One region of the Pandoraea sp. genome, then DNA from elsewhere that is predicted to be linked to it. Evidence: predicted binding sites of a transcription regulator. Region 1 holds the regulator's gene; the other holds the start of a gene.
What was found. The regulator LexA, encoded in region 1, represses DNA repair genes until DNA is damaged. The targets are predictions, from matches to a motif close to ACTGTATNNNNATACAGT.

Region 1 (3,418 bases):
GTCACCGAGGCCACGCGAATGGCCATGCCGGAGACGGCTATCGGCCTGTTTCCAGACGTTGGTGGCGGAATATTCCTTGCAAATCTTGCGGGCCATCTGGGTGAGTACCTTGGCACGACTGGCATCGTGTTTGGTGCCGTCGATGCGTGCGAAATCGGTCTGGCCGACGGGGTCGTCCCGCGCGGCTCGTTGCCTGCGCTTTGTGAGTTGCTGGCGAACGGCGTTTGGTCGAACAGCGAAGCGGTACTCGATGCTGCGCGGGCCTTTGTCCGCGATTGCTTGCCGCCTGCCGGGTTGACCGCGGGCAAGCTCGCACCGCTGCGCGACGTGATCGATCGGCATTTCGGCTTGCCGGATATGCCGACTGTCCTGGCGTCGCTCAAGCGCGAAGCCCGCTGCGAGTATTCCGGTTGGGCGCAGGAGACTGAAGACCTGTTGCGCACCAAGCGTTCGCCGCTGATGGTTTGCGTCACGCTGGAGCAGGTACGACGGGCGCGCAAGCTGTCGTTGGCAGACGAGTTGCGTGAAGAGTGGCTGATGATGCGCAGCGTCTTTAATCTCGACGGCCGTACAGGCGCGGAAGGTGTCGAAGGCATACGCGCGATGGTTGTCGACAAAGATCACGCGCCGCAATGGCAGCACGCCAGCATCGAAGCGGTAAAGCCTGCTGACGTTGCGCGATTCTTCGACGGCGAGCGTCTTGGTGCGGACAATCCGTTGCGCGAACTCGGACGGTAAGTAAGTCGTCGCGAAACGCGGCGGCAGGCTTGCCTGAGTGCCTACACCGCCGCCAGGCAGAACTGCTCGCCGACGGCCTGATCGAGTTTGCGGCAGATATCGGCCATGCTGCCTACCATCACGATGTGCGACACGTCGCGATACACGCGCACATCGCGCACATCGTGGTCCTTGTGGTCCTTGAAGCCCTCGTAGCCCGCGTGCCTGCCCGGCCTGCCGAGCGTTTCGCACCGTTGAAGGGCCCGCACATTGCGCGATGTTTTGACGGCGTTCCCGGTGGGGCACGCGCGACGCGATGCCAACGCCACGGCGGCCGCGAGCGTCCGGGGCAGGGCGGTGCTGCGCGCTCGCGCAGGCACGGTGTAGGAGCGCGCAATCGCCGGTGCAGCGGCAAACGGCCCGGACAAGGCCGACAGCCCGTACACGGCCGAGAGCCGTGCCTGCGACGACACCCGGACACGCGTTTGACCAAATGACGTACGCAGCAAACCAAAGAGTCGAGCCATGATGCGATCCTTTCTCCAATGCCGGTCAGAGGGACGCGTCCTGCCACGTATTTCTCAAATCGCGGGCGAAGCAGGGCACAGGCGCCGGACCGAGCCCGGCGCAGTCGGAAATGCAAATGTTCAGAACGTCAGGGACTGCGCGATGAATGCACTCGCGAGTCGCAATCCCCGAGGGCGCGCCTAGAGATCGTTATTGCGGATCAAGCCGACCGCAATCCCCTCCAGCGCAAAGTCACCGCTACCTTCGTTGACATCGATGTTCTCGAAGTCCGGGTTCTCCGCAATCAGTTCGACGCCCCCCGGCACACGGTGAAAACGTTTGACGGTCACATCGTCGCCGATTCGCGCCACGACGATCTGGCCCTCGCGCGCATCGGCGGCCTTCTGTACGGCCAGCAGATCGCCATCGAGAATGCCTGCGTCGCGCATCGACATTCCGCGCACCTTCAGCAGGTAGTCGGGTTGGCGCGCGAACATGTTCGGATCGCATTGGAAGTTGCGTTCAATATGTTCCTGCGCAAGGATCGGGCTACCGGCAGCCACGCGCCCGACGAGCGGCAGCGACAGTTGCATCAGCCCCATATGGGGCAACGTGAACTGATGCGCTCCGCCAGCTTCGTCCAGACGCTTGAGACGGATGCCGCGCGATTGACCGGCGGCCAGTTCGATCACCCCTTTGCGCGCCAGCGCCCGCAGGTGCTCCTCCGCAGCATTGGCGGAGGAGAAGCCGAGTTCGGCCGCGATCTCTGCGCGTGTGGGCGGAAAGCCGGAGCGCTCGATCGCTTGTCGGATCAGTTCGTAGACCTGCTGTTGACGTGCGGTAAGTTTGATCATGGGATCACTGTATGGAAGCACAGGTGGCTGTATTTTTGTACAGTGTTTAAAAAAAGGCAAGGGAAAACTTCATGTCAAGCGCGAAGTTCTCGCTGTGCCGGGGATTGCTTGTGACCCATTTCGCCGCGCCGGTGTTCGGCCAGTGCTCGTTTGAGCGGGCGTTCCGATCGATGTCTGGAGATATCCGATGGCGGGAGCCCACCGTGCTTCGGCTCGAGAGCGTGTTTGAACTGAGCGCCTTGTTCGGCACGCTTGCGCGCTTGCGTCATTTGGGCGTGGCATGTCCACGATCTCGCCGGCTGCGCCGGGATCGATACTTTCAGCAATTGGGAAGCCGAGCAGTATTAGATACAATCGGTGGCATGACTTTGCCTTCATTCAACCCGATTCCTCATTACACCGTGTCCTCGGGCGAGTTGCCGCGCATCGCGCTGCTCGCCACGGGCGGCACGATCGCGGGCAGCGCGGCCGACGCGACGCGCACCTCCGCTTACCAGGCCGGGGCGCTTGGCGTTCAGGATCTGCTTGCGGCCGTTCCGGCGCTGGGTAGCGTTGCGCACATCCACGCGGAACAGGTCGCGCAGATCGATAGTAAGGACATCAACGTGGCGCTCTGGCAGAAGCTGGCCGCACGCGTCAATGCCTTGCTCTCGCAGCCCGATGTGGCCGGTGCGGTCATTACGCACGGTACAGATACGCTGGAAGAAACGGCGTATTACCTGCATCTCACAGTCAACAGTCGCAAGCCGGTCGTGCTGACGGCGGCGATGCGACCGGCGACGGCGCTCTCTGCGGACGGACCGCTCAATCTGCTTAACGCTGTGCGCGTGGCGACCGACCCGATTTCGGCTGGACGCGGCGTGATGGTTGCCCTCAACAACCAGATTCACAGCGCGCGCGATGTCGTCAAGACGAGCACGTACAAGGTCGACGCGTTTCACTCCCCGGAGATCGGTGTACTCGGCTGGGTGCAGGATGAGCGCGTTGCGTATCAGCGTGCGGCGTTGCAGTACCACACCGTCGAGAGCGAGTTCGTCGGACTCTCGGGCGAGTTGCCGGCCGTGGAAGTCGTGTCGAGCTACGCGGGCGTGTCGCGTATCGCGGTCGATGCGCTGGTTGAAGCGGGCGTGCAGGGCATTGTGGTGGCGGGCACGGGCAATGGCTCGCTGCATTCGCTGCTGCAACAGGCGTTGGCCGACGCCGTTCAGCGCGGCGTGACGGTCGTGCGTGCATCGCGCGTGGGCAGTGGCCACGTGATGCACAACGGCGCGGCGCCCGACGATCAGTACGGCTTCGTGAGTGCCGGCAACCTGCACCCTTTCAAGGCGCGCGTGTTGCTG
Region 2 (3,418 bases), on a different contig from region 1:
CTCGGGCACGGGCGGATGTAACCGAATCTTCGGTCAATACAAGGTCGGCCCCGCCAAGGGGCAGGTCAGCCTTCAGCCGCCGGCGACAACGCGCATGGCGTGCCCCGACTCGATGGCGTTCGAAGACCGCTACCTGAAGATACTGCCTCGCGTCACGCGTTTCGAACGCCGCGATACACAGTTGATGCTGAGCGCCCCCGGCGGGCAGATACTGACCTACGCCTCCCAAACGTTGCTCGACCATCCCTTCGCCGGCACGCGCAGCACCGCAGGGACTGAAGACCGTATCGTCGATGTCGATTCGCAACTGGCGGATTGCACGGGCGTGGCACCGCGCAAGTGCCTGCGCGTGCGCAACGCGGACGATTCCGGCAAAGCGCCGTGGGAACTCTGGTACACCCGCATCGATGGTTTCGAGTGGAAGCCCGGCGTAGAATACCGCGTGAAAATCCACGGCGAACCCATCGCCAATCCGCCCGCCGACGCTTCGAGCATGCGCTGGACGCTTGTCGAAGTCATTCGCGAAACGCCTGCCCGATAACCACGCCAAATGAACGCAGTCGCCTACAAATCCAAAACCCTGACCGCCGGCCTGGCGATGCTGTTTGGCACACTGGGCCTGCACCGCTTCTATCTGTACGGTTTGCGCGACCGCTTCGGATGGGCGCATATCGTCGGATCGGCATGCGGCTTGGCGGGCTGGGGCCTGCTTGTCACGAGCGACCTGCGCTCGCCCGCCGGGTGGGCGCTGACGATTCTGGGCGCCATCTCTCTGTTCTCGGCATTCCTGACGGCGATCGTCTACGGACTTCGCCCCGACGAACGGTGGAATGCCCAGTTCAACACCCACACCCAGCGCAAATCCCGCTCGGGATGGACGGCCGTCATTATCGTCAGCGTGTCGCTTTTCGTCGGCGCGATGTTGCTCATGATCGGCTTCGCCGTCGCGTTCCAGACCTACTTCGAAACGCATGAAACGCCGAACCGTCTGTCGCAGTAACCCGCAGTGACGACAGCCCCCTTCGCCCAACGTCCCTCGGTTCCCCGGATTCCCGTGATTCCCGTGATTCCCCGGCCGACACTCGGCTTCATCGGAGCCGGCCGTGTCGCGCGCGCCCTCGCGGCCGCGGCCGCGCAGGCGGGATATGCCGTGACCGCCATCGCAAGCCGGCGCCTTGACGCGGCGCAGCGCGTCGCGTCTGCACTGCCCGGATGCGCGGCACTGCCAATTGACCGCCCTGAAGACATGAATGCCGTCTTCTCGCACGCGGATTTGGTCTTTCTGAGCGTTCCCGACGACGCCATCGCCACGTGTGCCGCGCACCTCGCACCGCGCACCGGTCAGGCACTGGTCCATTGCAGCGGCGCGTCGGAAGTCGGCTTGCTCGCGCCTGCAACACAGCACGGTGCGCAGATCGGCGGCTTCCACCCGCTCTTTCTCTTCGCAGGACTCGACGACGACGCCACGCGCATGTCGGGCAGCGCGATCACCATCGAAGCCGACGCGCCATTGTCCGACACGCTTCACGGCCTCGCGCGGGCCATCGGCTGCCATGCGCTGTCGATCCCGGCAGGCGCGCGCATGCGCTATCACGCGGGCGCCAACTACGCCGCCAGCTTTCTCCTCTGCTTGCTCGACGAAGCCACCTGGCTCTGGCAAGCCATCGGCATGCCCGAAGACGACGCTCGCGACGCCATGTGGCCACTCGTCATGGGCACGCTCAACGCCGCCCGCGAACGCGGACTCGCCGGCGCGCTTGCCGGCCCGGTGTCGCGTGGCGACGCCAGCATCGTCACGCGACACACGGAAGCGCTTGCCTCGTTGGGCGATCATCACGCGACGCTTTACTCGCTCCTGACGCTCCGCGCGGTTCGACTCGCCCGGCAACGTCCCCATGCAGACAACGCCGCACTCGACGCTATCGCGCACGCCATCGCACCGTATTTGCCGCCCGCCCCGCCCGAAGGCAACCCATAAGTCCATCCAGCGTCGCCAACCATTCCAGACCATCGACGCTGCGCGCCAAGGCCAACCCGCCATGCCTGGCATGCTCGCCATGCCCGACATGCCCGACATACCTGACACACCTGCCAGTCCAATTTCCGTCATGGCCACCCTCCCTGTCGATACTGTATAAAAACACAGTATAATGACAAGCATCCCTCGCGGACGCCAAGCATTTGCGCCCCGGACTGCCATCAAGGAGACGAGCTATGGCTTCCTCATTCGTGCCGCCCCCTTCGCGCAAGGGCCGAGGCGCCACCGCCAACGTCGAATCCCGCTTCTCCGAATTCCGGCGCGAAAGCGACGAAACCCGCTACGAATCGGACGCGGCCCAGGAATGCGAGGTCAAGTTCGTGACGCAAGTCGCGCTGGAGAACGCGCGCACGATCATCTCGCGCAATCAGTCGGCAGACATTCCGTTCGACCGATCGATCAATCCTTACCGAGGGTGCGAGCATGGGTGCACGTATTGTTTTGCCCGCCCCACGCACGCCTACCTGGGGCTCTCGCCGGGGCTCGACTTCGAAACCCGTCTGTACGCGAAACACAACGCCGCCGAACGCCTCGACGCCGAGCTGCGCAAACGCGGCTATCGGCCCGCCCTGCTGGCGCTCGGTGCAAACACCGACCCCTATCAACCCATCGAGCGCGAATACCGCATCACCCGCAGCGTGCTGGAAGTGCTCGAGCGCTTCGGCCATCCGGTCGGCATCACCACGAAATCTGCGCTGGTCACCCGCGACATCGACATCCTGTCGCGGATGGCGAAGCGCGGCCTGGCCCGTGTCTTCATCTCGGTGGGAACGCTCGACGCGGACATTGCCCGCAAAATGGAGCCGCGTGCCAATACCCCCGCGCGTCGCATCGAAGCGATACGCAAGCTGACGGACGCGGGCGTACCCACGGGCGTGATCGTCGCGCCAATCGTACCGGCGCTCACCGATTTCGATATCGAACGGGTCTTGAAGACAGCGTCCGAAGCCGGCGCAACGTACGCGGGCTATGTCATGCTGCGGCTACCGCGCGAAGTGCACGACGTGTTCGTCACCTGGCTGGAAACCCATTACCCGCTTCGGGCACGCCACGTCATGAGCCTGATCGAACAGGTGCGCGACGGCAAACATAACAGCGCTGAATTCGGTACCCGCATGCGGGGCACCGGTTTGCACGCGGAATTGATCCGTCAGCGCTTTCATCTCGCAGCCCGCAAGTTGGGACTCAATCAGGCGAGACCGCCTTTGCGCATCGACCAGTTCAACGTCCCCGAACCCGAAACGCCCACCACTGAGAGTGAGCGCAATCCCGAATCGCAACGTCGACCGCGTCAGCAATCTGCGACATCCGCCACATCCGCCACATCCGCGCAGGATCATGGTGGCCTCGCAGGCCACGCCAACCCGCAGATGCCGCTCT

Region 2: the regulator LexA is predicted to act here: its motif matches at 2,130-2,147, upstream of ACE3UG_RS03120 (PA0069 family radical SAM protein).

What each region holds. Positions count from the first base shown of each region.
Region 1 covers NZ_JAYRUC010000015.1:112,194-115,611, forward strand. Annotated here, with positions in the region: gene ACE3UG_RS13855 (enoyl-CoA hydratase/isomerase family protein) at 1-738, shown strand, start outside; gene ACE3UG_RS13860 (hypothetical protein) at 780-1,244, opposite strand; gene lexA (transcriptional repressor LexA) at 1,425-2,078, opposite strand; gene ACE3UG_RS13870 (asparaginase) at 2,441-3,418, shown strand, end outside.
Region 2 covers NZ_JAYRUC010000003.1:72,027-75,444, reverse strand. Annotated here, with positions in the region: gene ACE3UG_RS03135 (DUF4377 domain-containing protein) at 1-541, shown strand, start outside; gene ACE3UG_RS03130 (hypothetical protein) at 551-1,000, shown strand; gene ACE3UG_RS03125 (Rossmann-like and DUF2520 domain-containing protein) at 1,055-1,978, shown strand; gene ACE3UG_RS03120 (PA0069 family radical SAM protein) at 2,215-3,418, shown strand, end outside.